2 regions of the Streptacidiphilus sp. EB103A genome follow, and region 1 is predicted to be linked to the other one. Evidence: predicted binding sites of a transcription regulator. Region 1 holds the regulator's gene; the other holds the start of a gene.
The links. Region 1 encodes HspR, which represses chaperone genes until heat shock. Its sites were predicted from a motif close to TTGAGNNNNNNNNNCTCAA; they were not measured.
Positions count from the first base shown of each region.

Region 2: a site for HspR is predicted at 5,484-5,502, ahead of lon (endopeptidase La). Genes of this name have one in related genera too.

Region 1 covers NZ_JBGCAQ010000010.1:133,362-148,308, forward strand. The annotation lists gene ABH941_RS18165 (hypothetical protein) at 1-56, shown strand, start outside; gene ABH941_RS18170 (hypothetical protein) at 142-831, shown strand; tRNA gene ABH941_RS18175 (tRNA-Gly) at 908-981, opposite strand; gene ABH941_RS18180 (hypothetical protein) at 1,334-1,552, shown strand; gene dcd (dCTP deaminase) at 1,646-2,221, shown strand; gene ABH941_RS18190 (metal-dependent hydrolase) at 2,256-3,113, opposite strand; gene ABH941_RS18195 (Yip1 family protein) at 3,201-4,016, opposite strand; gene ABH941_RS18200 (heterodisulfide reductase-related iron-sulfur binding cluster) at 4,112-6,352, opposite strand; gene dnaK (molecular chaperone DnaK) at 6,625-8,481, shown strand; gene grpE (nucleotide exchange factor GrpE) at 8,478-9,119, shown strand; gene dnaJ (molecular chaperone DnaJ) at 9,224-10,402, shown strand; gene ABH941_RS18220 (heat shock protein transcriptional repressor HspR) at 10,407-10,946, shown strand; gene ABH941_RS18225 (LysR family transcriptional regulator) at 11,086-12,003, shown strand; gene dhaM (dihydroxyacetone kinase phosphoryl donor subunit DhaM) at 12,020-12,442, opposite strand; gene dhaK (dihydroxyacetone kinase subunit DhaK) at 12,538-13,536, shown strand; gene dhaL (dihydroxyacetone kinase subunit DhaL) at 13,541-14,179, shown strand; gene ABH941_RS18245 (carbon-nitrogen family hydrolase) at 14,311-14,947, opposite strand, start outside.
Region 2 covers NZ_JBGCAQ010000018.1:117,592-132,538, reverse strand. The annotation lists gene ABH941_RS28065 (multifunctional oxoglutarate decarboxylase/oxoglutarate dehydrogenase thiamine pyrophosphate-binding subunit/dihydrolipoyllysine-residue succinyltransferase subunit) at 1-2,292, opposite strand, end outside; gene ABH941_RS28060 (sensor histidine kinase) at 2,554-3,735, opposite strand; gene ABH941_RS28055 (response regulator transcription factor) at 3,732-4,460, opposite strand; gene ABH941_RS28050 (spermidine synthase) at 4,689-5,360, opposite strand; gene lon (endopeptidase La) at 5,525-7,969, shown strand; gene ABH941_RS28040 (FtsW/RodA/SpoVE family cell cycle protein) at 8,118-9,596, shown strand; gene ABH941_RS28035 (beta-propeller fold lactonase family protein) at 9,753-10,943, opposite strand; gene ABH941_RS28030 (polysaccharide deacetylase family protein) at 11,024-11,827, opposite strand; gene ABH941_RS28025 (enoyl-CoA hydratase/isomerase family protein) at 11,956-12,750, shown strand; gene ABH941_RS28020 (S8 family serine peptidase) at 12,895-14,947, shown strand, end outside.

The sequences.
Region 1 (14,947 bases):
TGCTGACCGGGCTGACTGCGGAAGAGATCGATGCCGTCGGCGGGATCGACGAGTAACCGGGGGAACACAATGCACCACCCTGCCCGCCCCACGCTGCGCTGTCTTGCCGAGGATCTGGAACTGACCCTGCCAGCTGTGACCATGCCGCTGGACGAACTGGCACATCCGCTTCTCGGCAAGGCCGCGGAGCAGTTCGCCGAAGCGGAGACCAAGCACGAACGGATCCGGTCGATCGATGACACGGTGCTGTTCAAGGTCAAGGTGCAGCGCTGGCGCGGAGCAGTCTGGATCGACGCCGACCTGCCCTGGCTGGTCGCAGCGGGCCGACGGGAAGACGGTTCCAGCGACGACTTCTACGCCGCTCTGGAAGCTCAAGCCAAGGCGATGCGCGCCCGCTACAACGCCACGCACACCGACGGGTTGAGAACCTCCACATCCAGCGCGCATCTGCTGCCGACGCGCGCCGACCACATTCGCTACCGTGCCGAAGCCGGTGTCCGCTTTGCCCGACGGCTACGTGCAACGATCCAGGAACTCACCAGAGCCACCCTGCGCGACGGCCGCGAGCACGCCGCGGACTTCGACACCTTCACCCTCGGCCTCCAAGTCCGGGCCGACAACGGACACGAGACCTACGCCGCCGTGCGCATCACAGGCTCCGTGCCCGCCAACCTCGCCACCGTCGTCCTCGGCAACATCCCCGGCTGCGACACCGACGGCTGGTACCCGGAATACGCCCTCCCCGAGCGAGACCTGCTCCCCGCCGAGCAAGCCTGGTCCAACATCATGGATCCACGCGCAGCAGCCAGACTGCTGGACACCGAGACCTGACCTCCGCCCTGCCACGGGAAGGCACCCCGGCGTCGTACATGAAAGAACCCCCGGGCCGCTGGCCTGGGGGTTTGTGTGGAGCGGGTGACGAGAATCGAACTCGCGCTCTGAGCTTGGGAAGCTCATGTTCTACCATTAAACTACACCCGCGTGATCAGCCGTCAGCTGTGGCCGACGCGTTCACTCTACCCCATGGCCCCGGTCGGACGCACCGACCGCGTGGGCGGCGTAGGGATCCGTCGAGGGGTGGTTGCGGCGGGTGGTGGGGGAGGGGCGCTGCGGCGTACTGTGGCGGCGGATTCCGGGGTGAGTATCGAGGTGGGATCCGGTCGGCGTGCCATAGGGCTGGATGTCCGGAACATCCCCTAATGTGACAACGCCGTCCCCGGGCGACGCAGTCGGTCGAACACCCGGACCGCCCGTGCGGCAGAGCGAGTTGGGCCTGGTCGGCCACCGCCCGCGCGGTTGGGCACGGCATGTCGTCCGATGGGGAAAGGAAACAATGGAGCGCACAGTCGTCCGTTGTGCCGAGGGGCACCTGTTCAGCACCGCCACATTCCCGATGCAGAATCTCGGGCCCAGGAGACTCGGCCCGGGCCGGCTCATCCGCTGTCCCCTCTGCGCCCGGCTGCGCAGCTCCGTACCGGCCGATCTCGGCACCCTCACGGGTGAGCAGATCCAGCAGGCCCTGCGGCGGGAGGCCGCCGAGTTCCTGGCCTGAGCCGCCCGAGAGGGCGGCCTGAACGAGCGCGATACGTCAAGCGGGCCCCTGCCGGATTGGGCGGGGGCCCGTCCGTGCACGTAACCTCGTGGCGTGCTGCTCTCAGACAAGGACATCCGAACCGAGATCGAGTCCGGTCGCGTGGTCATCGACCCGTACGACCCGGCCATGATCCAGCCGTCCAGTATCGACGTACGGCTCGACCGGTTCTTCCGGGTGTTCGAGAACCACAAGTACCCGCACATCGACCCCTCGGTCGAACAGCCGGACCTCACCAGGCTGGTGGAGCCGGAGGGCGACGATCCCTTCATCCTGCACCCCGGCGAGTTCGTGCTGGCCTCGACGTACGAGGTGATCACGCTGCCCGACGATGTCGCCTCGCGCCTGGAGGGCAAGAGCTCGCTCGGACGGCTCGGGCTGCTCACCCACTCCACCGCCGGCTTCATCGACCCCGGCTTCAGCGGTCATGTGACGCTGGAGCTCTCCAATGTCGCCACGCTGCCGATCAAGCTCTTCCCCGGGATGAAGATCGGCCAGCTGTGCCTGTTCCGGCTCAGCTCCCCCGCCGAGCACCCGTACGGGTCGGAGAAGTACGGCTCGCGCTACCAGGGGCAGCGCGGGCCGACGCCGTCACGCTCGTACCTCAATTTCCACCAGTCGAAGATCTGATCGAGTAGCCCAGGATCAGGATCAGGACCAGGCCTCAGCGGCGCTTGGGTGTGGTGACGGCGACCAGCTCGCTGCCGTCCTCGCTCAGGCGCAGCTCGGTGCTGAGCGCGGCCAGCTCGCCGAGGTGGTGCAGATGGGTGCCGCCGCAGAAGATCGAGGCGTTGCCCTCGGGCAGGTCGCAGGCCCAGCGGCGGCGGGCGGTGAGTTCGGGGCCCGGGGCCTCGACGCGGACCGGGGCGTCGGCGGCGACCCAGGCGGCCAGCCGGGCGTTGACGGCGTCGGTGAGCGCGGGCAGCTCGACGGCGAGGTCGTCGGCGGTGAAGCCCTTCTTCCGCAAGGACTTGCCGATGCGGTAGGTGTCGGTGCTGGCCTCGACGTCCATCCGTGAGGTGTCCATCGCCAGGCTGTCGAAGTCGGGGTGGCCCAGGGCGTCCGCGCGGCCCGGGTCCTTGCGCCAGCGCGGGGCGAGCGCCTCGTTGAGGGCCAACGCCAGCAGGTGGCAGCCGGTGTGCGCGGCGCTGAGCGCGGCCCGGCGCTCGGCGTCGACCCGCAGCTCGACCTCGGCGCCGACGGCCAGCGGCTCCTCGGTGATGTGGACGACCAGCCAGGCCCAGCCCTCCTCGCCGCGCCGCACCGGGATGTCCGTGCCCAGCAGCAGGGCGCCCTCGGGGCCGACCGCGCCGGTCACGCAGTCGCGTACGGCGACGCCGCCGAGGGTGCCGGTGTCGGCCGGCTGGTCGGGCCAGCTGTGGTCCAGCGGGTGGAACGGGGTCTCCGCGGTGACCACCGCGTAGCCGCCGGCGGGCAGCGGCTCGACGGCGAGGACGGTCGAGCGGCCTTCGACGGCCCCGGCCGGAAAGCTCACCTGGGTGGATGTGGTGGGGTGGGGCATCGCGGATCTCCTGAGACACCTGTTACTGGACACCTGGAACAGAAACCTGGAACTGGGGCGTACGCACCCCATCCTGCCTGATCCCGGTCAGCCCAGTATCGGCAGCTTGATCACGACCAGCAGCAGGATCAGCTGGATCGACGCCGCCCCAGCCGCCTTCCCCCACGGCAGGTCGTGCAGCTGCCGCACCATCGCAGTAAGCAGCCACGCGCAGTACAGCCAGGTCGCCCAGCCGAGCAGCTGGACGAAGCCGTTGTTCGACGCCAGGAACAGCGAGAACAGCAGCCTGGGCGCGTCGGTGAGACAGGAGATGATCATGGCGAAGCCGATGGTTGGCGCCCAGGCGCCGTCCCCGCCCAGCCGGCGGCCCAGTACATGGGTGACGCCGCCGAACATCAGGCCCGCGATGACCATGCCCACGGCGCTGGACAGCACATAGGTCAGCGCCAGCGAGAAGGTCGAGTTCAGCACCGAGTCCCGGGTGGACCCGAAACCGAAGACCGCGAGCGCACCGTAGACAGCCGAGACGATCGCCGCCACCGCCCACACCTGGTGTCCGCGCATCTGCGCGAAGGTGCGATGCGGATGCTGGAAGATCCCGGCCAGCAGCGGGCGCCAGGCCAGCCGCGCCGCACTGACCTGCGGATGCGCGGTGCCGGCCCGGTAGGTGGTGACATGCGTGGTGCCGCCGCCGCCATTGCCTGCTGTCGCGGTCGCGGAGCCAACGCCGTTGTACGAAGGCTCCACCGCCAGCTCGTCCGGGACCTGGACGCCGAACGCCCTGGCGTGCCCCGGCTGGTCGTCATAACCGCCCGGGTAACCGTCCGGCTCAGGAGTGGGGGGCGGTGCCACCGGCATCTGCCGGCCGCCGCCCCTGCCGAAGCTGAATCTGTTGCTGCGCACGTATGGACGGTACCCGCACAACGGCCGCTGTCCCCATCGGAGTGATCGACAGCGGCCGCTTGCAGCGCAGTTGTGACACCGTCACACCCGGCGGGTCACGCGGACGGCACAGGTTCCTGGTCGTCCGCGGTGGCCGCAGGGGCCTCCGGGAGCGCCTTGACCGAGTCCAGCAGCAGCTGGGCCACGTCCACCACCCGCAGGGTCTCCTTGGCCGCGCCCTCGCTCTTCTTGCCGTTGGCGCTGTCGGACAGCATCACCAGGCAGAACGGGCAGGCGGTGGAGATGATGTCGGGGTTGAGCGACAGCGCCTCGTCGACCCGCTCGGTGTTGATGCGCTTGCCGATCCGCTCCTCCATCCACATCCGCGCGCCGCCGGCGCCGCAGCAGAAGCCGCGCTCCTTGTGACGGTGCATCTCCTCGTTGCGCAGGCCGGGGACGGCCGCGATGATCTCGCGGGGCGGGGTGTAGACCTTGTTGTGGCGGCCCAGGTAGCAGGGGTCGTGATAGGTGATCAGGCCCTCGACCGGGTTGACCGGGACCAGCTTGCCCTCGTCGATCAGGTGCTGCAGCAGCTGGGTGTGGTGGATGACCTCGAAGTGGCCGCCCAGCTGCGGGTACTCATTGGCGATGGTGTTGAAGCAGTGCGGGCAGGTGGCCACGATGCGCTTGACCGGGGCGTCCTCCAGCACCGTGTTCAGGGTCTCGACGTTCTGCGCGCCGAGCATCTGGAACAGGAACTCGTTGCCCAGCCGGCGGGCCGAGTCGCCGGTGCAGGACTCCTCCTTGCCGAGGATCGCGAACTTCACGCCCGCGGTGTGCAGCAGCTCGGCGAAGGCCTTGGTGGTCTTCTTGGCCCGGTCCTCCAGGGCGCCGGCGCAGCCGACCCAGTACAGGTACTCGACCTCGGCCGGGTCGATGTCCTCGCCGATGACAGGGACCTCGATGCCGGTCTCCTTCTTCAGCTCCTTCACCCAGTCCAGGCGGGCCTTGGTGGCCATGCCCCACGGGTTGCCCTTGTTCTCCAGATTCTTGAGCATGGTCCCGGCCTCGGTCGGGAAGGAGCTCTCGATCATCACCTGGTAGCGGCGCATGTCGACGATGTGGTCGATGTGCTCGATGTCCACCGGGCACTGCTCGACGCAGGCGCCGCAGGTGGTGCAGGACCACAGCACATCGGGGTCGATGACGCCGTTCTCTTCCGCGGTGCCGATCAGCGGGCGCTCGGCCTCGGCCAGCGCCGCCGCCGGGACGTTCGCCAGCTGCTCGGCGGTGGCGGTCTCGTTGCCCTCGGCGTCCTTGCCGCCGCCGGCCAGCAGGTAGGGGGCCTTGGCGTAGGCGTGCTCCCGCAGGTTCATGATCAGCAGTTTGGGCGACAGCGGCTTGCCGGTGTTCCAGGCCGGGCACTGCGACTGGCAGCGGCCGCACTCGGTGCAGGTGGAGAAGTCCAGCAGGCCCTTCCAGGAGAACTGCTCGACCTGGGAGACGCCGAAGACGGCGTCGTCGGCCGGGTCCTCGAAGTCGATCGGGGTGCCGCTGGAGGTCATCGGCAGCAGCTCGCCGAGGGCGACCTCGCCGCTCTCCTCGCGCTTGAAGTAGATGTTGAAGAAGGCCAGGAAGCGGTGCCAGGCCACGCCCATCGAGGGGTTGAGGCCGATGGTGATCGCCCAGGTGAAGGAGATCGTGATCTTCAGCATCGCGAAGAGGTAGATCAGGTTCTGCAGCGTGGACGCGCTCAGCCCCTTGAACGCCAGCACGATCGGGTAGCTGACCGCGTACGCCGCCTCGTAGTGGCCGACGCCGCCGAGCGCGCCCTCCAGCCCGCGCAGCATCAGGATGCAGAGGCCGATGCCGAGGATCACGTACTCGACGAAGAACGCCTGCCAGGCGATCGACCCGGCGAAGCGGCTCTTGCGCCCGGCCCGGCCCGGCAGCGACAGCAGCCGGATCACGATTAGGGTGAGGATGCCGAGCGTGGTGAACAGCCCGACGACCTCCTCGAACAGCTCGTACGGCCACCAGTTCCCGATGACCGGCAATGCGAAGTCGGCCTTGAAGATCTGGCCGAACGCGGTCACCAGGGTGAGGATGAGGCAGAAGAAGCCGGTGGCCACGAACCAGTGCGCCACCCCGACGACGCCCCAGGTGGTCATCCGAGTGTGACCGAAGAACTCCTTGGCCACCGTCTTCACCCGCTGTGCCGGGTTGCCGGTGCGCATCCCGGCCGGCACCTCGGCGCCGAGCTTGACGAAGGTGTAGATGAACAGGGCGGCTCGCGCGGCCAGCGCGGTACCGACCAGTGTCGTGACCAGTGAGATCACGATCGCGGCGAGCTGCATCGCTCCGTCTCCTAGGGCTGGCGTGAGGGTGCGTGGGACGGTCAGTCCCGAGTGTACCGGTCGGTAACTTAGCTGGGAACCGACGGGTTCCGATCAGCGGGACCTTACCCCGCACGGGGAGTTCCCGTTCATATGCCGCCGGTCACATGGACCCATTCGGTGTATGGGCTATATAAAGTTGAGCCCTTCACACTCAGCTCTGTTGACGCGGAGAGATCCGCAAGGCATGCTTGAGCCTGTTCAGCTCAACTTCCCCTCTGGAGGGTTCCACGATGGCTCGTGCGGTCGGAATCGACCTCGGAACGACGAACTCTGTCGTCAGCGTCCTCGAAGGCGGTGAGCCCACCGTCATCACCAACGCCGAGGGCGCCCGGACCACACCGTCCGTCGTCGCCTTCGCCAAGAACGGCGAGGTCCTCGTAGGCGAGGTGGCCAAGCGCCAGGCGGTGACCAACGTCGACCGGACCATCAGGTCCGTGAAGCGTCACATGGGCACCGACTGGAAGGTGAACATCGACGGCAAGGACTTCACGCCGCAGCAGATGTCCGCCTTCATCCTGCAGAAGCTCAAGCGTGACGCCGAGGCGTACCTGGGCGAGAAGGTCGCGGACGCGGTCATCACCGTCCCGGCCTACTTCAACGACTCGGAGCGGCAGGCGACCAAGGAGGCCGGTGAGATCGCGGGCCTCAACGTCCTGCGCATCGTCAACGAGCCGACCGCCGCCGCCCTGGCCTACGGCCTGGACAAGGACGACCAGACGATCCTGGTGTTCGACCTCGGCGGTGGCACCTTCGACGTGTCGCTGCTGGAGATCGGCGACGGCGTCGTCGAGGTCAAGGCCACCAACGGCGACAACCACCTCGGTGGTGACGACTGGGACCAGCGGGTCATGGACTACCTGGTCAAGCAGTTCCAGAACGGCCACGGCGTCGACCTGTCCAAGGACAAGATGGCCCTGCAGCGTCTGCGTGAGGCTGCCGAGAAGGCCAAGATCGAGCTCTCGTCCTCGACCGAGACCACGATCAACCTGCCCTACATCACCGCCTCCGCCGAGGGCCCGCTGCACCTGGACGAGAAGCTCTCGCGCTCCCAGTTCCAGCAGCTGACCTCGGACCTGCTGGACCGCTGCAAGACCCCGTTCCACAACGTCATCAAGGACGCCGGCATCCAGCTGTCCGAGATCGACCACGTGGTCCTGGTCGGCGGCTCCACCCGGATGCCCGCCGTCGCCGAGCTGGTCCGCGACCTGACCGGCGGCAAGGACCCCAACAAGGGCGTCAACCCGGACGAGGTCGTCGCCATCGGCGCGACCCTCCAGGCCGGCGTGCTCAAGGGCGAGGTCAAGGACGTCCTGCTGCTCGACGTCACCCCGCTGTCCCTCGGCATCGAGACCAAGGGCGGCATCATGACCAAGCTGATCGAGCGCAACACCACGATCCCGACCAAGCGCTCCGAGATCTTCACCACGGCCGAGGACAACCAGCCGTCCGTGCAGATCCAGGTCTACCAGGGCGAGCGCGAGATCGCGGCGTACAACAAGAAGCTCGGCATGTTCGAGCTGACCGGCCTGCCGCCGGCCCCCCGCGGGCTCCCGCAGATCGAGGTCACCTTCGACATCGACGCCAACGGCATCATGCACGTCTCCGCCAAGGACCTCGGTACCGGCAAGGAGCAGCGCATGGCCGTCACCGGCGGCTCGGCCCTGCCCAAGGAGGACATCGCGCGGATGATGCGCGAGGCCGAGGAGTTCGCCGAGGACGACCACAAGCGCCGCGAGGCCGCCGAGACCCGCAACACCGCCGAGCAGCTCGTCTACTCGACCGAGAAGTTCGTCAAGGACAACGAGGACAAGGTCCCCGGCGAGGTCAAGGACGAGGTCGCGGCCGCGGTCACCGAGCTGAAGGAAGCCCTCAAGGGCGAGGACAGCGCCGTGATCCGCGAGGCCACCGAGAAGCTCTCGGCCACCTCGCAGAAGCTCGGCCAGGCCCTCTACGCCCAGGCCGGCGAGGGTGCGGCCGCGGCCGGCGGCCCGACCGACGCCCCGCACGACGCTTCCGCCGCCGCCGATGACGACGTCGTGGACGCCGAGATCGTCGACGAGGAGAAGCGCGAGGGCGGTGCGCAGTGACCGAGGAGAAGACGCAGGGCGACGAGAAGGAGCCCGGCGCCGACTCCGCCGCGAAGGCCGCGGAAGGTTCCGAGGGCTCCGGGAACGACGGAGCCACTGAGGCCGGAGCGGCCGGAGCGTCGGGAGCTGAGGAGCTGGCCGAGGCCCGCAAGGCGCTCGCCGAGCGCACCGCGGACCTGCAGCGGCTCCAGGCCGAGTACCAGAACTACCGCAAGCGGGTCGAGCGGGACCGGGTGACGGTGCGTGAGATCGCCGTCGCCGCGCTCCTGGAGAACCTGCTCCCGGTGCTGGACGACATCGGCCGGGCGCGCGAGCACGAGGAGTTGACGGGCGGCTTCAAGTCCGTGGGCGAGTCGCTGGAGACCGTGGTCTCCAAGCTCGGGCTGCAGCAGTTCGGGAAGCAGGGCGAGCCCTTCGACCCGCAGCTGCACGAGGCTCTGATGCACAGTTACTCGTCCGACGTCACCGAGACCACGTGCGTGCAGATCCTGCAGCCCGGGTACAAGATCGGTGACCGGATCATCCGGCCGGCGCGGGTCGCCGTGGCGGAGCCCGAGCCGGGCGGCTCGGGCGAGTCCGAGGGCAGCACCGAGGCCGAGTCGACCGGCGCCAAGGGCGACGGTGCCGACGAGGACTGAATCGGTGGCGTCCGTGGGACCGTATGCCGGGGCTTCTTGCTCCGGGGTGCGGTCCCACGGCACCATCCCCGAGAACACTTCTGTGAGGGAAGGAGGCGATTCCGTTGAGCAGCAAGGACTTCGTGGAGAAGGACTACTACAAGGTCCTCGGCGTGCCCAAGGACGCCACCCTCGCTGAGATCAAGAAGGCCTACCGCAAGCTGGCCCGGGAGTTCCACCCCGACGCCAACAAGGGCGACCGCGCCGCCGAGGAGCGCTTCAAGGAGATCTCCGAGGCGAACGACGTGCTGTCGGACCCCAAGCGGCGCAAGGAGTACGACGAGGCCCGGGCGCTGTTCGCCAACGGCGGCTTCCGTACCGGCGGCGGCGGGACCGGCGGCTTCGGCTTCGACTTCGGCGACCTCTTCAACGGCGGCCAGGGCGGCCAGTCCGGCACCTTCGGCGGTTCCGGGGGCGGCGGCGGGCTCGGTGACGTCTTCGGTGGCATCTTCAACCGCGGCGGTACCCGTACGGCCCAGCCCCGGCGCGGCGCCGACGTCGAGTCCGAGGTCACGCTGAGCTTCATGGAGGCGGTCGAGGGCACCACGGTCCCGCTCCGGATGACCAGTCAGGCCGCCTGCAAGACCTGCGCGGGGACCGGCGCCAAGGCCGGCACCACCCCGCGGGTCTGCCCGACCTGCGTCGGCACCGGCCATGTCCAGCGCGGCCAGGGCAGCTTCGCACTGTCCGACCCGTGCCGCGACTGCAAGGGCCGCGGGCTGATCGTCGACGACCCCTGCGAGGTCTGCCACGGCAGCGGCCGCGCCACCTCGGCCCGCACCATGCAGGTGCGGATCCCGGCCGGGGTCGCGGACAACCAGAGGATCCGGCTGAAGGCCAAGGGCGCCCAGGGCGAGCGCGGCGGCCAGCCGGGCGACCTGTACGTCACCGTGCACGTCCAGGACCACCCGGTGTTCGGCCGCAAGGGCGACAACCTGACCGTCACCGTCCCGGTGAGCTTCCCCGAGGCGGCGCTGGGCGGGACGATCCGGGTGCCGACCCTGGGCGGGCCCGCGGTGAGCCTGAAGATCCCCGCGGGGACGGCCAACGGCCGTACCATGCGGGCGCGCGGAAAGGGTGCGGTCCGCAAGGACGGCACCCGCGGCGACCTGCTGGTGACGGTGGAGGTGGCGGTTCCCCCGGAGACCGACGGCGAGGCCCTGTCGGCTCTGGAGAAGTACCGCGAGGCCACCGCCGCGGACGACCCGAGGGCAGCACTGTTCAAGGCGGCAGAGGAGGGGTGAGGTGATGGACGGCAAGAGAGCCGGCTCGGCCGGGCGGGAGCAGTCGATCGGTGTGGGGCTGGGCGGCGGCCTGCCCGGTGGCGTGCCGGGCTCCGGCCGGGGGCGCGCGCCCTCGCGGGGCGGCGGCGCGTATCAGCTGACCGAACTCACGCCGGTGTACGTCATCTCCGTCGCCGCGCAGCTCAGCGGGTTGCATCCGCAGACGCTGCGGCAGTACGACCGGCTCGGCCTGGTCTCCCCCGACCGGACGGCCGGGCGCGGCCGGCGGTACTCCTCCCGGGACATCGAGCAGTTGCGCGAGGTGCAGCGGCTGTCCCAGGAGGAAGGGATCAACCTGGCCGGGATCAAGCGGATCATCGAGCTGGAGAACCAGGTGACCGCGCTGCGGGCGCGGGTCGCCGAGCTCCAGGGCGAGGTCGCCTCGGCCGGCGCGGCGGCTTCTCAGCGGGAGGCGGCGGTTCATGCGTCGTACCGGCGGGATCTGGTGCCGTATCAGCAGGTGCAGCAGAGCAGTGCGTTGGTGGTCTGGCGGCCGAAGCGGTAACGGTGCGGGTCGGCGGGGGTTGCCGTTCGCGCAGTTCCCCGCGCCCCTAACACCCCAGGGGCGCGGGGAACTGCGCAAACGGCGACCCCCGCCGATGTGCACATAAGCGCTCTCTATGGGTGGGGCCTACGCTGAAGGCATGAGCGGTTCACACTCGCACCTTTCGCACCGGGTTCCTGATCTGGGGGCGATGGAGCTGTTGCTTGCCGTGATCCGGCTGGGAAGCCTCGGGCGGGCGGCTGCTGAGTTGGGGGTGACCCAGCCGGCGGCGTCCTCGCGGATCGCCGGGATGGAGCGGCAGATCGGCGTCGCGCTGCTGGAACGGTCACCCCGGGGCTCGCGTCCCACCGAGGCCGGCGCGCTGGTCGCCGAGTGGGCCGCCCCCGTCCTGGCCGCCGCACAGGCGCTGGACGCCGGCATCGGCGCGCTGCGCGAGCGCCGGGACGCCCGGCTGCGGGTGTCGGCCAGCCTTACCGTCGCCGAGTACCTGATGCCGGGATGGCTGATGGCCCTGCGGACGGCCCTGCCCGGCACCGCCGTGGAACTGCGCGCCGCCAACTCCGCAGACGTCGCGGCGCAGGTCCTGGCGGGGGAGGCGGACCTGGGCTTCGTCGAGGGGCTGCGCACCCCGGCCGGGCTGGACGAGGTCAGGATCGCCGCCGACCGGCTCCACCTCGTGGTCGGCCCCGGCCATCCCTGGGCGCGCCGCCGCCGACCGGTCGACGGGGCGGAACTGGCGGCGACGCCGCTGGTGCTGCGCGAGGAGGGATCGGGCACCCGGGAGGTGCTGGACCGGGCCCTCGCCCCGTACGGGGGGACGGCGGCGCCGCTGCTGGTGCTGGCCTCCACCACGGCGCTGAAGGCGGCGGCGGTGAACGGCGCGGGCCCGGCCGTCCTCAGCGAGCTCGCGGTGGCGGACGAGGTGGCCCGGGGGCGCCTGGTCTCCGTCCCGCTGACCGGCCTGGACCTGAGCCGCCCGCTCCGGGCCGTCTGGCCGACCGGGACACGCCCGGCGGGTCCGGCCAGGGAACTGCTGTCGCTGACCCGCGGGAAGTGACGTCCTCCCCGTCGGCTCAGAACTTGGGCATCCGCCGGGCGTCCTGCGCCGTCGCCACCAGTTCCGCCAGGCCCGCACCCGTCGAGGCCAGCACCGCGGCGGCCACCGCGCCCTCCACGAACGGGGCGTCCACCAGCACCACGTCCTCCCGGCCGAGGTCCTCCAGCACCAGACGGGCCGTCAGGACGGAGCTGCCCAGGTCCGGGAGGACCAGCACACCGGCGCCCCGGTCCGCCTCCGCGACGGCCCCGGCGACCAGCGCGTAGCTGGTGCCCAGCCGGCCGTCGTCGGTGCCGCCCGCGACGGCGACCGGGACCAGGCCGGCGCTCAGCTGGGTCAGGAGGTCACGCAGGCCCGAAGCCAGGTCAGGGCTGTGGGACACGAGTACGATGCCGACCGGCGTGACCGAACCACCTGAACCACCATCAATTGCGTTCATGTGCGCTGATGCTAGGGGGTGGCCGGTGGATCAGGGCGGCGTCGCCCTGATCCACCGGCCACCCCCTAGGCCCTGCCACCATGAGGAGCCGCTGCATGAAGAAGCTGATCAACTCCCCCGACGACGTCGTGACCGATGCGCTGGCCGGGATCGCTGCCGCGCATCCCGGGCTGAGCGTGGATCCCAAGGCCCGGGTGATCACCCGGGCCGCGCAGACGAAGATCGGCAAGGTCGCCCTGGTGTCCGGCGGCGGATCGGGCCACGAACCGCTGCACGGGGGGTTCGTGGGCGCGGGGATGCTCGACGCCGCCTGCCCCGGCGAGATCTTCACCTCCCCGGTGCCGGACCAGATGCTCGCTGCGGCGAAGGCCGTGGACGGCGGGGCCGGGGTCGTCTTCGTGGTGAAGAACTACACCGGTGACGTGCTCAACTTCCGGATGGCGGCCGAGTTCGCCGAGGAGGAGGGCATCTCCGTGCAGACGGTCCTGGTGGACGACGATGTCGCCGTCCAGGACTCCACCTGGACCGCGGGACGGCGCGGCACCGGGGCGACCCTGCTGGTGGAGAAGATCGCGGGCGCCGCCGCCGAGTTCGGCGGAAGCCTCGACGAGGTCGCCGCGACCGGACGGCGCGTCAACGCCGCCTCGCGCTCCTTCGCGGTGGCGCTCACCTCCTGCACCACCCCGACCGCCGGCCGCCCCGGCTTCGACCTGCCGGAGGACGAGATCGAGGTCGGCGTCGGCATCCACGGCGAACCCGGCCGCAGCCGGGAGAAGATCCGCCCGGCCAGGCAGATCGTCGCCGACGCGATGGCCGCGATCCTCGACGACCAGCCGCTGGAGTCCGGCGAGGAGGTGATCGCGCTGGTCAACGGCCTGGGCGGGACGCCGCTGCTGGAGCTGTACATCGTCTTCGGCGAGGTGGCCGCGGTGCTGGCGGCGCGGGGTGTGCGGATCGCCCGGAGCCTGGTCGGCAACTACGTCACCAGCCTGGACATGGCCGGAGTGTCGATCACCCTGTGCCGGGCGGACGAGGGGCTGCTGACGCTCTGGGACGCTCCGGTGAACACCCCCGCGCTGCGGTGGGGGGTGTGAGGCGGTGGCCGAGCTGCTGGATGCGGACGCCGTCCGCGCCTGGATGGCCGGGACGGCGCAGGCCGTCGTTCGCGAGCGCGACCGGCTGACCGAGCTGGACGCGGCCATCGGCGACGGGGACCACGGGGTGAGTCTGCAGCGCGGGTTCACCGCGGTGGGCGTTGCGCTGGCGGCGGCACCGGAGCTTTCACTCCCGGGGACGGTACTGCTGCTGGTCGGGCGGACGCTGGTCTCCAGCGTGGGCGGGGCGTCCGGTCCGCTGTACGGGAGCGCGTTGCGGGCCATGGGCAAGGCGCTGGGGGATGCGCCGGGGGCGGACGGCAAACAGGTGGGCGCTGCGCTGGCGGCCGCGCGGGATGCGATCGCCGGGCTCGGCGGGGCGCGGGGCGGCGACAAGACCATGCTGGACGCGTGGATCCCGGCCGTCGCCGGGTTCGAGTTCGCCCTCGCGGGAGGAGGGTCTCTGCAGGGGGCGGCGCTGTTCGCTGCGGGCGCGGCCGAGGGCGGGGCGGAGGAGACCGTCGCGATGGAGGCCCGGAAGGGGAGGGCGTCGTACCTCGGGGCTCGGAGCGTGGGTCATCTGGATCCGGGGGCGGCGTCGACGGTGTTGTTGTTCCGTGCGTTGGCGGAATCCGTCAGCTGAAGGGTGCAGGTCAGCTGTGGTTGCTGTTCGCGCAGTTCCCCGCGCCCCTAAAAGCACGTGCAACTGAGCCAGCTGCAGCCCCCTAGGGGCGCGGGGAACTGCGCGAACAACCATGCACCAAGGTGCACTGTTCAGCGCTCCACCGGTGCCGGAATCCCCATCAGACGGTCCCGCAGCACCGGGAAGTCCGCGCGGGACTTCCCCACCACGCCGGGGTCCAGGTCGACGGTGAGGATCTCCTCGCCCTCGCCCGCTTCCGCCAGGACCTTGCCCCAGGGGTCGACCACCAGGCTGTGCCCGCCCTGCGGCACGCCCCCGTGGGTGCCCGCGTTGTTGCAGGCGAGGACGTACGCCTGCTCCTCGACCGCGCGGGCGCGGGCCAGCAGGGTCCAGTGCTCGACCCTGCGGGCGGGCCAGGCCGCGGGGATGGTGAAGATCTCGGTGCCGGCGTCCAGCAGGGCCCGGAAGAGCTCCGGGAAGCGGAGGTCGTAGCAGGTGGCGAGGCCGAGCGTGCCGAAGGGCGTGGCCGCCGTGACGATCTCGGTGCCGGCGCCCATCGCGACGGCCTCCCCGCTGTCGAAGCCGAAGCGGTGGATCTTGCGGTAGGTGTGCACGAGTTCGCCGGTGGGCGAGAACAGCAGCGAGGTGTTGAAGATCGGGCCGTCGGGATCGCGTTCGACGATCGAACCGGCGTGCAGCCAGACCCCGGCGTCCGCCGCGGCCGCCGACATGGCGTCAGCGGTCGGCCCGTCCAGCGTCTCCGCCCCC
Region 2 (14,947 bases), on a different contig from region 1:
CGGGGCCTCGATCATGCGCGCCACGTCGGTGCAGTACGTGGACGAGCGGGAGGCGGCCGGGGCGGCGGTGAAGCCGACCTGGTTGTTGATCACCACGTGCACGGTGCCGCCGGTGCGGTAGCCGCGCAGCTGCGACATGTTCAGGGTCTCGGCGACCACGCCCTGGCCCGCGAAGGCCGCGTCCCCGTGGATCTGCACGGCGAGGACGTCGAAGGAGTTGCCGGCCTTGTCCAGGATGTCCTGCTTGGCGCGGACGATGCCCTCGACGACCGGGTCCACCGCTTCTAGGTGGGAGGGGTTGGCGGCGAGGGAGACCTTGAGGCTCTCGCCGTCGATGCCGGTGAAGGTGCCCTCGGAGCCCAGGTGGTACTTGACGTCGCCGGAGCCGTGCATCGACTTGGGGTCCAGGTTGCCCTGGAACTCGCGGAAGATCTGGGCGTAGGACTTGCCGACGATGTTGGCCAGCACGTTGAGCCGGCCGCGGTGGGCCATGCCGATCACGGCCTCGTCCAGTTTGGCCTCGGCGGCCGAGTCCAGGACCGCGTCCAGCAGCGGGATGACGGACTCGCCGCCCTCCAGCGAGAAGCGCTTCTGGCCGACGTACTTGGTCTGCAGGAAGGTCTCGAACGCCTCGGCGGCGTTGAGGCGGCGCAGGATGCGCAGCTGCTCCTCGCGCTCGGGCTTGTCGTGGCCGCGCTCGACCCGGGCCTGGATCCAGCGGCGCTGCTTGGGGTCCTGGATGTGCATGTACTCGATGCCGATGGTGCGGCAGTACGAGTCGCGCAGTACGCCGAGGATGTCGCGCAGCTTCATGGTCGCCCGGCCGGCGAAGCCGCCGACGGCGAACTCGCGCTCCAGGTCCCACAGCGTCAGGTCGTGCGCCTGGACGTCGAGGTCGGGGTGCTTGCGCTGCTTGTACTCCAGCGGGTCGGTGTCGGCCATGAGGTGGCCGCGGACCCGGTAGCTGTGGATCAGCTCCATGACCCGGGCGGTCTTGTTGACCTCGTTGTCGTGGCTGTTGTCCACGTCGGTGGCCCAGCGGACCGGCTCGTAGGGGATCCGCAGCGACTCGAAGATCCGGTCGTAGAAGTCGGCCTGGCCGAGCAGCAGCTGGTGCATGGTGCGCAGGAACTCGCCGGACTGCGCGCCCTGGATGACCCGGTGGTCGTAGGTCGAGGTCAGCGTCATGACCTTGGAGACGCCCAGCCGGGAGAGGGTCTCCTGGGAGGACCCCTGGAACTCGGCCGGGTACTCCATCGCGCCGACGCCCAGGATGGTGCCCTGACCGGGCATCAGGCGGGGCACGGAGTGGACCGTGCCGATGCCGCCGGGGTTGGTCAGCGAGGCGGTGACGCCGGAGAAGTCGTCCACCGTCAGCTTGTTCTGACGGGCCCGGCGGACGATGTCCTCGTAGGCCTGCCAGAAGCCGAAGAAGTCGAGGGTCTCGGCCTTCTTGATGGCGGCCACGACGAGCTGGCGGTCGCCGTTGGGCTTGGTCAGGTCGATGGCCAGACCGAGGTTGACGTGCACGGGCTTCACCAGGAAGGGCTTGCCGTCCTTCTCCTGGAAGCCCTGGTTCATGGCCGGCATCGCCTTGATCGCCTGCACCATGGCGTACCCGATGATGTGGGTGAAGGAGACCTTCCCACCGCGGGCGCGCTTGAGGTGGTTGTTGATGACGATGCGGTTGTCGATCAGCAGCTTCGCGGGGACGGCGCGCACGCTGGTCGCGGTCGGCATCGAGAGCGAGGCGTCCATGTTCGCCACGATCCGGGCGGAGGGGCCCTTGAGGGCGATCAGCTCGGGACCGGCGGGGGCGACGGGGGACGTCACGTTCTTGCTGTCCTTAAGGGTGTCGGCCACATCGGCCGGGGTGGAGGTGGACCGGGGCGCGGGCGCGGGCGGAGCCGGGGGCTTCGGGGGCACTGCTACGGCCGGTGCGGCAGGGGTTGCGGGAGCGACGGCGGCTGCCGGGGCGACCGGTGGGACGGCGGCTGCGGGAGCCGGGATCGGCGCGGGCGCGGCGGGCGGCGGTGCGGGGGCCGCTGCCGGGGTCGAGGGGGCCGCGGCGGTCTGTGCTGCCGCCGTCACCTCGGCTCCGGCAGGGGCACCCGGCTGGCCCGCCTTCTCGCCGGCCTTGTAGTCGGCGAAGAAATCCCACCAGGCCCGGTCGACGGAGTTGGGGTCCTGGAGGTACTGCTGGTAGATCTCGTCGACCAGCCACTCGTTCGGGCCGAAACCCGGGTCAGTGCTGGTAGAGCTGTTCGAGGTATGGGGGGACTCTGGCGACACGGCGGCAACCGCCCTCTTCCGCTTCCTTAAGAATGGTGGACAGCGGAAGCCAAGGCTACGCCCCCGACACCGGTCCGCGCAGGTCCCGCTGCCCGGCCGTCGCGCAGATCACAGTGCGGCCGTCGGATTTGGCGCGAAATCGATGTGTGAGGTCGTTCGTGATCGGGGATAACGAGTGGCTGTTCGGTCGCAGAGCGCCCGGCAAATACTGACATTCAGGGTGATATCCCCGAATCGCCGACCGCACTTCGGGCAAGTGTCTCAGGTCTGTCCCAAACGGACAGGCGACCGTTGCCCCGGCAGGGTGATCCGGATCAGGCAGCCCACCGGGGAGTCCGCGACCGCGATGGTTCCGCCGTGCAGGTCGACCGCCCAGCGGGCGATGGCCAGGCCGAGGCCGGTGCCGCCGTCGCTGCCGGGGCCCTGGGCCGAGGGGCCGCTGCCGCGGCTGAAGCGTTCGAACACCCGGTGCCGGTCCTCGGGGCGGATCCCCGGGCCCTGGTCGGCGACCTCCAGCAGCAGCCCGCTGGCCCGGCCGCCGTCCTGGAAGGCGCGGGCGCGGACGGTGACGGTGCCGTCCTTGGGGCTGTGCCGGCAGGAGTTGTCGACCAGATTGGCGACGACCTGGTGCAGCCGTTCCGGGTCGGCGACGGCGGTGAGGCCGGGGGAGACGTCCAGCGCCAGTGAGACGTCATGGCGGCGGCGGCTGGCCCCGCCGGAGGTGGAGCCGTCCATGCTCAGACCGCGGAGCACCCCGGACAGGAAGGGTTCGACGCCGAACTCCCGGGTGTCCAGCGAGGTGACCCCGTCGGCGATCTTGGAGAGGTCGAGCAGATGGGCGACCAGCCGGCCGAGGCGCTCGGTCTGCTCCAGGGCCGCGGCCATGGTGGCCGGCTCCGGGCGGACGACCCCGTCGACCACGTTCTCCAGCACGGCCCGCAGGGCGGCGATGGGGGTGCGCAGCTCGTGCGACACATTGGCGATCAGCTCGCGACGCTGCCGGTCGGCGGCCTCCAGGTCGGCGGCCATGGTGTTGAAGGCGGTGGCCAGCTCGCCGACCTCGTCCCGGGAGGTGGCCCGCACCTCGCGGCTGTAGTCGCCGGCGGCCATGGCCCGGGCGGCCGCGGTCATCTCCCGCAGCGGCGCGGTCATCCCGTGTGCCAGCAGCTGGGTGATCAGCAGTGAGGCGACCACGGAGAAGATCATCACAATGCGGATCTGGGTGTCCGAGTTCAGCGCCAGCACCACCATCAGGGTGGAGATGCACACCGAGGTGATCACCAGGACCGCGAGCTTGGCCTTGATCGACCGCAGTGGGTCCAGCGGGCGCAGATCCGCCCACACCCGCTGTGCCGCGCGGCGCAGCGGGCCGGGACGCACGGCTGTTTCCTGCTGATCGCTGGTCCTGGCCGCCCTGGTCCTCGCCCCCCTGTTGGCGCTCATGGCGTCGGGGCCTCCAGGGCGTAGCCGACCCCGTGCACGGTGCGGATCCAGTTGGCCCCGATCTTGCGGCGCAGCGCCTTCACATGACTGTCCACGGTGCGGGTGCCGGAGGCGTCGGTCCAGTCCCAGACCTCGGCGAGCAGCTGCTCGCGGGTCAGTACCGCGCGGGGCTGCTGCGCCAGGCAGGCCAGCAGGTCGAACTCGGTGGGCGTCAGGTGGATGTCGCCGCCGGCCACCCGGACCCGGCGCTGGACGTTGTCGATCTCCAGCTCGCCGAGCCGGAGCGTGCCGCCCATCGGGGTGCGGGCCGCGAGCTGGGCCCGCTCCACCCGGCGCAGCAGCACATTGACCCGGGCCGCGAGCTCGCGCATGGAGAACGGCTTGGTCATGTAGTCGTCGGCGCCCACGCCGAGCCCGACCAGCATGTCGGTCTCGTCGTCACGCGCGGTCAGCATCAGCACCGGGACCGGACGGTGGGCCTGGATCCGGCGGCACACCTCCAGGCCGTCGAAACCGGGCAGCATCACGTCCAGCACCACCAGGTCGGGCTGCCAGGTCTGGAAGCAGTCCACGGCGGTGGGCCCGTCGTGCGAGATCGCCACCCGGAAGCCCTCGGCGCCCAGCCGGGCGGCGATCGACTCGGCGATGGTCGGCTCGTCCTCCACGACCAGGACCCGTCGCTGACCTCCGGTCCCGTTGGTCTCCTGCTGCTGTGCATCCGTCACGGTCACGCCACCGCCCCCAGGGCTTGCGGGTATCTCGGAACGCCTGTGGGGGCGCTCCTGCTCGCATCGTCTCGTCCGTACTTGTCCGTTGCCTGCCGCCCGCCGGTCGAAACCTACGCACCGGAGCAGTCCCCCCGGCACCCAGTCTTCTACAAACCGGCCTTTCGGGGGGCGGCATGGGCGTAGACCCTACCTGCCGTTCATTGGCGTGCAGCGATCCCGCTGCCATCAGGCAGTGGCAAGGTACACGACATCCGGCAAACCGCGCTCCACTTGGACGCCCACCGGAATGGTCCCGACCGCCTGGAACCGGTTCCGCAGCCGCTGCTCGAAGGCAGGGGAGGGGGCGGCGCTCCAGAAGGCCAGCACGCCGTTCGGGGCCAGTACGCGCTGCAGCAGGTCCAGGCCCGGCTCGGTGTAGAGGGTGTCGTTGGACTCGGTGACGGTCCAGTCGGGACCGTTGTCGATGTCCAGACAGACTACGTCATGGCGTTCGGCAGTGGCCCGGAGGTGCCGCAGCAGGTCGTCGTGGACGATCCGGGTGCGCGGGTCGGTGTGGCCGCCGCCGGCGAAGGGTGCGAGCGGGGCGTCGCCGGCGGTGTGCCAGTCGATCACGGCCTGCTCGCGCTCCAGGACGGTGATCCGGCCCGGGCGGGGGTCGGCCGAGGCCGCGGCCAGCGAGAAGCCGACGCCGAGGCCGCCGATGAGCAGGTTCGCGCCCCAGGGCTCGGCCAGCGCGTCCAGCGCGGCGGTGACCAGCAGGCGCTCGGAGCGGCCGTCCGAGGTGTCCATCAGGAAGCAGCCGTTGGCGATGATCTCGAAGTGCTCGCCGCGGCGGCGCAGGACGGCTTCGCCGTAGGGGCCGTCGCGGCGGTCCAGGACTTCGGGAAGGTCGGGCATGACAGGGGCTCTCTCCGGTGTTGGTGCGGTGCAGAGGTGCCGTTCGGGCGGATTTCATTCTGCCGCAGCAGGCCGATCGCTCACGGCGAACACCGTTGGGGAACACCAGGGGGGTCAATCTCCTTTAGTCCAGGTAACTCAACTTTGATAACTGGGGAGAGATCATGGCGAACGCCTCTTCACTGACCCTGCCGGTCCTGCCACTCGATGACGAGGCGGTGCTCCCCGGCATGGTCGTCCCGCTCGACCTGTCCGACCCCGACGTGCGTTCCGCCGTCGAGGCCGCGCAGGCGGCGGAGCGGGACAGCGGGGCGCACGCCCCTGGCATCCGTACCGTCGCGAGCGCCCGCAAGGCGCGGGTGCTGCTGGTCCCGCGGATCGACGGCTCGTACGGCGCGATCGGCACCCTGGCGACGGTGGAGCAGGTCGGCCGGCTGGCCGACGGCGACCCGGCCGCGCTGGTGCGCGGTGTGCGACGGGTCCGTATCGGCGCCGGTACCACCGGCCCCGGCGCGGCCCTGTGGGTCGAGGCCGAGCCGATCGAGTCCACCGTCCCCGATCCGCTGCCCGGCTCCGTCACCGAGCTGGTGCGCGACTACAAGGCGCTGACCACCACGTGGCTGCAGAAGCGCGGCGCCTGGCAGATCGTGGACCGGGTCGCCGCCATCGAGGACGTCTCCGACCTGGCCGACAACATCGGCTACGCGCCGTTCCTGACCGGCGCCGAGAAGGTCCAGGTGCTGGAGGAGCTGGACCCGGTCGCCCGGCTGAAGCTGTCGCTGCAGCTGCTGCGCGACCACCTGGCCGAGGAGGACGTCGCGGAGACCATCCGCAAGGACGTCCAGGAGGGCATGGAGAAGCAGCAGAAGGAGTTCCTGCTGCGCCGGCAGCTGGAGGCGGTCCGCAAGGAGCTCTCCGACCTCAACGGTGACCCGGACTCCGAGGAGGAGGACTACCGGGCCCGGGTGGAGGCCGCCGACCTGCCCGAGAAGGTCCGCGAGGCGGCGCTCAAGGAGGTCGACAAGCTGGAGCGCTCGTCCGACGCCTCGCCCGAGGGCAGCTGGATCCGCACCTGGCTGGACACCGTCCTGGAGCTGCCCTGGAACGAGCGCAGTGAGGACGCGTACGACATCACCGGCGCGCGGGCGGTGCTGGACGCCGACCACTTCGGGCTGGACGACGTCAAGGACCGGATCGTCGAGTACCTGGCGGTGCGCAAGCGCCGCGCGGACAAGGGCCTGGGCCAGGTCGGCGGCCGTCGCGGAGGCGCGGTGCTGGCGCTGGTCGGCCCGCCCGGGGTCGGCAAGACCTCGCTGGGCGAGTCGGTGGCGCGGGCCATGGGCCGGTCGTTCGTCCGGGTCGCGCTGGGTGGAGTCCGCGACGAGGCCGAGATCCGCGGGCACCGGCGCACCTACGTCGGCGCGCTGCCCGGACGGATCGTCAGGGCCATCAAGGAGGCCGGTTCGATGAACCCGGTCGTACTGCTGGACGAGATCGACAAGGTCGGCTCGGACTATCGGGGCGACCCGGCGGCGGCGCTGCTGGAGGTCCTGGACCCGGCGCAGAACCACACCTTCAGGGACCACTACCTGGAGGTCGAGCTGGACCTGTCCGACGTGGTCTTCCTGGCCACGGCGAACGTCCTGGAGGCCATCCCGGAGGCGCTGCTGGACCGGATGGAGCTGGTCCGGCTGGACGGCTACACCGAGGACGAGAAGGTCGTCATCGCCAGGGACCACCTGCTGCCGCGTCAGCTGGAGCGGGCCGGCCTGGGTGCCGACGAGGTCGTCGTGGAGGAGGACGCGCTGCGCAGCCTGGCCGGCGAGTACACCCGCGAGGCGGGCGTCCGCAGCCTGGAGCGGGCCGTCGCCAGGATCCTGCGCAAGGTCGCGGCCCAGCAGGAGCTGGGCGCCGAGGGCGCCGAGCTGCCCCGTACGGTCACCGCCGGTGACCTGCGCGGACTGATCGGCCGTCCGCACCACACCCCCGAGGCGGCCCAGGAGCCCGACGAGCGCCGTACCGCGGTGCCCGGAGTGGCGACCGGTCTGGCGGTCACCGGGGCCGGCGGCGACGTGCTGTTCATCGAGGCGTCGCTGGCCGACCCGGAGACCGGCTCCACCGGGCTGACCCTGACCGGCCAGCTGGGCGACGTGATGAAGGAGTCCGCACAGATCGCGCTGTCCTTCCTGCGCTCGCACGGGGCCGAGCTGGAACTGCCGGTCACCTCGCTGCGCGAGCGGGGCGTCCACGTGCACGTCCCGGCCGGGGCCGTGCCCAAGGACGGCCCGAGCGCGGGTGTCACCATGACCACGGCGCTGGCCTCGCTGCTCTCCGGGCGCAAGGTCAGGACCGAGGTGGCGATGACCGGTGAGGTCTCGCTGACCGGCCGGGTGCTGCCGATCGGCGGGGTGAAGCAGAAGCTGCTGGCCGCCGACCGGGCCGGGATCACCACGGTGCTCATCCCCTCCCGCAACGAGCCCGACCTGGACGACGTCCCGGCCGAGGTGCTGGAGCGGCTGACGGTCCACCCGGTGTCGGACGTCCGCCAGGTGCTGGAGCTGGCGCTGGAGCCCGCGGTAACGCTCACCAAGAGCGTGCTGGCGGCCTGACCGCTGTCTCCGCCTGACGAAACCTGACCGACCTGTCCGAAATGCACCGCCGTCGGAACCGTCGCTTCGAGGGGGCCGTCCCTGTTCGGGACGAGACCTGCGAGAATGCGACGGTTCTGACGGCGAGTTGGTTGGGTGGGTGCGCGCGATGGGCGGACGACGAGCAGCGGGGAGCAACCCCGGTGCCGCTGCCAGGGCCTCCGGGTTCACCGGACCCCCGGCGAAGAAGCGCAACCTGGAACTGCTGCTGATCCTCTTCGCGGTCGCGATCTGCGGCTTCGCCGAGGCCAGCGTGGAGCTGGCGCTCAACAACAAGCTGCCGAGCAGTTTCGCCACCCTGGTCGGTGGGCTGGCGGTGCTGGCCCTGGTGGCGCACCTGGTGGTGCGGCAGTGGGCGGCCTACGCCGACCCGCTGATCCTGCCGATCTCGGTGCTGCTCACCGGGCTGGGCCTGACCCTGATCCACCGCCTGGACGAGGCGACTGTCAAGCAGAACCCCAAGAACGTGACCATGGCCTCCGGCCAGATCATGTGGACGGTGATCGCGGTCGCGGTCTTCGCCGGGTTCGTGGTCTGGGTCAAGCACCACCGGGTGCTGCAGCGCTACACCTATCTGGTGATGGCGGTGTCCCTGGTGATGCTGGTGGCGCCGGCCTTCTTCTCCGGTGACACCTACGGGGCGCGGCGCTGGATCCGGCTGGGACCGCTGTCCTTCCAGCCCGGAGAGTTCACCAAACTCGCCATCATTGTCTTCTTCGCCAGCTATCTGATGGCCAACCGGGACGCGCTGGCGCTGGTCGGCCGGAAGATCATGGGCATAAGCCTGCCGCGCGGCCGGAACATGGGCCCGGTGCTGGTGATCTGGGCGGTCAGCCTGGTGGTGCTGGTCGCCGAGTCCGACCTGGGCACCTCGATGATCTTCTTCGGCGCCTTCATCGTGATGCTCTACATCGCCACCGAGCGCACCGGGTGGCTGGTGCTGGGCTGCGGGATGGCGCTGGCCGGCGCGGTCGCGGCGGGCACCCTGGTGTCGCACGTCACCTACCGGGTCAACAACTGGCTGGACCCGATGGCCTACTACACCCATCTGGTCAACGGACAGCCGCCGCTGGGCAGCTCGCCGCAGCTGGCCCAGTCGCTGTTCGCGCTGGCCAACGGCGGGTTCACCGGCACCGGGCTGGGCAAGGGCCACTCCATCCTGATCGGCTTCGCCTCGCGCAGCGACTGGATCCTGGCCACGGTGGGCGAGGAGCTGGGGACTGCGGGGCTGATGGCGGTGCTGCTGCTGTACATGCTGCTGGCCCAGCGCGGGATGCACACCGCGATCAGGCTCACCGACCCCTTCGGCAAGCTGCTGGCCTCCGGGCTGGCGGCGACGCTGATCCTGCAGGTGTTCGTGGTGTCCGGCGGGGTCGTCGGACTGATCCCGCAGACCGGCAAGGCCTTGCCGTTCCTGGCCCAGGGCGGGTCCTCGACGGTGGCAAACTGGATCATGGTGGCGCTGTTGATCAAGCTCAGTGACGCGGCCGGGCAGGCGGAACTGGCGGTGCCGCAGGACCCGGCGGAGACGCTGACCATCTCAGCCGAAGAGATCGCTGCCGCGCGGGCGGAGTACGGGGCGGCGTAGGGGGCTGGGGTTCTGGCGGGCTCCCGGCTGCGGACCGTAGTTGGCTGGTCGCGCAGTTCCCCGCGCCCCCAGCAAGTGCAACTGGCTCAGTTGCAGACCCCTAGGGGCGCGGGGAACTGCGCGACCAGCCATGCACAGCCCGCAGCCGAAAACCGGTCAGCGGAAGACCCCGGTGTGGCCGAGGGAGTAGCGGCCGGGCTGGGGGTAGACGGCAAGTCCGTGCGGTCCGTTGCCGACCTGGATCCGGGCGATCAGGTGTCCGTCGGTGGTGGAGATCGCGTACACCTCGGCGTTGTAGCGTCCGGAGAGCCAGAGCACCTTGCCGTCGGCCGAGACGCCGCCCATGTCGGGGCTGCCTCCGCCGGGGATCTGCCACTTGTGCACCAGTTTGCCGGTCGCGAAGTCCAGGACCGAGATCGATCCCTCGCCGCGGTTGGAGATGTAGAGGTACGTGGAGTCCCGGCTGACGTAGAGGCCATGGGCGCCGGCGCCGGTTTTGAGCAGGGTGGGCACCGAGAAGGTGTCGCCGTTCAGCTCCCAGACGCCGCCTGCCATCATGTCGGCGACGTACCAGACCTTGCCGTCCGGGGAGATCTTGACGTCCTGCGGCATGGAGCCGTTGTAGGGGATCCGCTGCCTGGCGATGATCGACATCTTGGCGGTGTCGACCTTGAGCAGATCGCCGGAGAACTCGCAGGAGACGATGAAGTACGTCCCGTCCGGCGAGAAGTCCGCGTGGTTCACGCCTTCGCACCCCGCCGGGACGGACTTGACCACCTTCATGGTGTGGGCGTCCCGGAACACCAGGGCGTGGTCGGCCGAGGCCATCACCACCGCGTGCTTGCCGTCCGGGGTGAAGTAGAGGTTGTACGGGTCGTGCACATCGACCTCGGCGCCCATCCGGCCGGTGGCCGGGTCGATCGGGGTGAGGCTGTTGCCGAGGTCGTTGTTGACCCACAGCGTCTTGAGGTCCCAGGAGGGGACCACATGCTGGGGCTGGTGGCCCACGTGCAGCGTCTGGATGACCTTGTAGGTGGCCGGGTCGATGACGCTGACGGTGTCGGACAGGGTGTTGGGGACGTAGACCCGGGAGGGGAAGTTCTTGACCACCGGCGAGAGCTGGTTGGGACGGTCCGCGGCGTAGACGTCGGTGGGGGAGAGCGGCAGCGGCATCCCGGGGAGGGCGTCGGCGCTGCCCGGCAGCGCGGCGCCGGAGGCCGCTGCGGATCCGGCCGCCCTGTTGGGCTGGACGGCGGAGGCGGTCTGGTTGTGATGGTCGGCCGAGCAGGCCGAGGCGAGCAGGAGGCCGCCGGCGGCGAGCGCGGCGCAGGCAGACAGCGGGAGCATCCGGGTTCGGGAGAGCAAAGCGGAGGGGCGGCGCGCTGCGCCTCGATCAGGGGCGGCGGCGGGTGGCGGGTGGGAGGACATCAGCTGAGCAGCTCCGAGGTTGTGACCGCGCGGAGTCCGCGCCGGTGCAGGCCGTCGAGGATTCCGGGCATCGCGCTGACCGTGCCGCTGTGCCCGAAGTGCATGCTGACCAGGGAGCCCGGGCGTACCCCGTCGAGGACGGTCCGGGTCACCGCGGCCGAGCCGGGGTCGGTGTAGTCGAGGGAGTCCAGGTCGTAGCTGAGGCAGTGCTGGTAGCCGGCCCGGCGGGCTTGGGCGGCGACGGTCGCGGTGCAGTCCTGGGCCTGCGAGGGACGGAACCAGCGTCCGGGGCTGCCGGTGAGCTGTTTCAGCCGGGCGGCGCAGCGGGCGATCTCGGTGTACGCCCCCTGGGCGGTCATGGTGGAGATGGGACCGTGGCTCTGGGTGTGGTTGCCCAGCTCATGGCCGCCGTCCAGGATCCGTGTCGCCATCTCGGGGTACACGTCCAGCCAGCTGCCCACGGCCATCACGGTGACCCTGGCGTTCGCCCGTTCGGCCTCGGCCAGGACCGCCTTGGCGATCGCCGGGTCGCCCTGGCCGTGGAAGGTGAGCGCGGCCTGCGGGCGGGTGCTCGGCCCGGTGGTGATCTCGAACGGCAGCCCGGCGGCGAGGGCGGGCAGGGCGTCGGCGCTTGGCGTCGCGGACGCGGGAGCGGTGGCGCGGGCCGAGGGTCGCGTGCTCGACGGGGCGGCGGCCGCGTCGGCGTGCGCGTTGCCCGAGTTGTCGGAGCAGGCGGCGGTCAGCGAGCCGGCGGCGCCGATGGCCGCGATCCGCAGCAGGCCGCGACGGTCGAGTGGGGTCACCCATCGAACAATAGGGTCAGCTCATCGGTCCCGCGCGGTGAACGCCGGGACGCCGACCGTAGAGTGGCGCCTGGTCAGCTTGGGGTTCCTGGGGCCGGTTCAGGTCCGAAACACGGAGGTGCAGGCACATGCTGCAAGGTCGCCGGGAGCTGCCGTACGGGGTACCCGGACTCCGGGTGGCCCTGGGCGAGGACGGTATCGCCGTGCTGACGCTGGATCGCCCGGAGAAGCGAAACGCGCTCACCCGGGCGATGTGGGAGGCGCTGCCGGAACTGCTGCGGCGGCTCGCGAAGGAGCCGGGGCTGCGGGTGCTGCTGGTGGGCGGCGCGGGCGGGACCTTCAGCGCCGGAGCCGACATCGCCGAGCTGCGCGAGGTCTACGCGGACGCGGCGACGGCGGACGACTACCACGCCGTCAACGTCCGGGCCGAGGAGGCGCTGGCGGCCTTTCCGCATCCGACGCTGGCGGTGCTCCGGGGCGCCTGCGTGGGCGGCGGCTGCCAGCTCGCGGTCGCCTGCGACCTGCGCTTTGCCGCGCCGGACGCCCGGCTCGGGATCACCCCGGCCAAGCTCGGGATCGTCTACCCGGCGGTGCCGACGGTGCGGCTGACCCGGCTGGTCGGGCCGGCCAGGGCGAGCTATCTGCTCTTTTCGGGTGAGCTGCTCCCGGCGGCGACCGCCCTGGTCTACGGGCTGGTCGAGGAGGTCGCCGTGGACGTGGAGGCCAGGGCGCTGGAGTTCGCCAGGACCCTGGCGGCGCGCTCGGCGCAGACCCAGGGCGCGGTGAAGGCGGTGATCGCGGCCGAGCTGGGCGGCGGGGACCCGCAGGCCGCGGTGGCCGGGTGGGAGCGGGCCTCGCGTACCGCGCCGGATGTGGCGGAGGGGCTGGCGGCGTTCGTCGAGCGGCGGCAGCCCAAGTTCTGACAGTTCGCCAGATAGCGGGGCGAGCGGTCAGGCGTATAGCTGCCAGGGCGGTTATCCGCCACCTCCGGCCCGCGCATTCGATGGTGTTCCTCCCAAGGATGTCCTCCAACCTCTGCTGTCTCGCAGATCCAGGAGGACACCCCTGTGCCACCTTCCCTCTTCCGGCGCCGCGGCCTGATATCGGCCGCTGCCGCTCTGGCGCTGCTGGCGGTCACCCCGTACGGCGCCCACGCGAGCGGCACGGCCGGGACCGCGGTCCCGGCCGGCGCCGGTACGACGGTCACCCGCACGGTCACCCTGATCACCGGCGACACCGTCACCGTGAAGACCCTCAGCGACGGGCGCAGCGTCGCGACGGTGCGGCGCCCGGACGGGCTGACCGGCGGCGTCCGGACCCGGACCGTGGGCAAGGAGCTGTACGTCTACCCGGACGAGGCGCTGCCCTATGTGGCGGCGGGCGTCCTGGACCAGCGGCTGTTCGACGTCACCCAGTTGATCGCGGACGGCTATGACGACGCGCACACCGGCACGCTGCCGCTGATCGTCCAGTACGGCGGGACGGCGGCGAAGTCGGCGGCGGCGGTTCCGCTGGTGCCCGGGCTGGCGGCGACCCGGAAGCTGTCGTCCATCGGCGGTGCGGCGGCGACCGTCAGCCATGCGAAGGCGGCCGGGGTGTGGCAGACGCTGGCGCCGGCCGGTGCCAGGACACGTTCGGCATCAGCTCCGAAGGCGGCCTTCGCCGACGGGGTGACCCACATCTGGCTGGACGGCAGGGTCAAGGCCTCCCTCGCGGACAGCACCGCGCAGATCGGCGCCCCCGCTGCCTGGGCGGCCGGGACCGACGGCAAGGGCGTGGACGTCGCGATCCTCGACACCGGGATCGACACCCAGCACCCGGACCTGGTGGGGCAGGTCGACGCGAGCCAGAGTTTCGTCCCCGGCGAGTCCATCGAGGACCATGTCGGCCACGGCACGCACACCGCCTCGACCATCGCCGGCACCGGCGCGGCCTCGGGCGGCAAGGAGAAGGGCGTCGCCCCCGGCGCACACCTGCTGGTCGGCAAGGTGCTCGACGACACCGGCTACGGTCAGGACTCCTGGGTGCTGGCCGGGATGCAGTGGGCGGCGCAGACCGAGCACGCCAAGGTCATCAGCATGAGCCTGGGCGACGCGAGCGTGGTCGGTGACGGCAGCGACCCGATGAGCCAGGCCGTGGACAGTCTCAGCGCGTCGACCGGTGCGCTCTTCGTCATCGCGGCCGGCAACAGCGGTTCGGCCGGGGTCGGCTCCCCGGGCTCGGCGAGCTCGGCGCTGACCGTCGGCGCCGTCGACTCGGGCGACAACCTGGCGTACTTCTCCAGCACTGGGCCGCGCGCGATCGACGGCGACCCCAAGCCGGAGATCACCGCCCCGGGCGTGGACATCCTCGCCGCCCGCTCCCAGTACATGAGCGACGGCAGCGGCTACTACACGACGATGAGCGGTACCTCCATGGCCACCCCGCATGTCGCGGGGGCGGCGGCGCTGGTGGCCGAGCAGCACCCGGACTGGACCGGGCAGCAGATCAAGGACGACCTGGTCAGCACGGCCGCGCTGACCCCGCAGATCGCGGTCTCCGACGGCGGCAGCGGGCGGGTGGACGCGAAGGCGGCGGTACTGGGCACGGTGCACGCCAGTGCCAGCGCCTGGTCCGGCTACTACCCCTGGCCGCACACGGCCGACAGGCCGAGCGTGAAGACCGTCACTTACACCAACACCGGCAGCACGGCAGTGACGCTGAACCTGGCGGCCGATGTGACCGCCCCGGCCGGGACGTTCACCCTCTCGGCGTCCTCGGTGACCGTCCCGGCGAACGGGACGGCGCAGGTCACCGTCGCCGGTGACCCCGCGAAGGCGCCCTACGGCAACACCGACGGGCAACTCGAAGCCACCGACGCGAGCAGCGGCGCCGTGGTCGCGCACACGCTGATCGGCATCGACAACGAAGCGGAGATGTACAACCTGACGGTCACCGCCACCGATCGGGCCGGTGCTCCGCTGGGCGGCAGCGCGGTGCTCTTCGAGGCGGGCGCGCAGTATGCGCAGACCGTCACCGTCCCGGACAGCGGGAAGCTGACGATGCGTCTGCCCAAGGGCGAGTACGCGCTGCTGATGGAGGCCGACCTGCCCGGCGCGGCAGGCCCGTCGGACCTGGGCC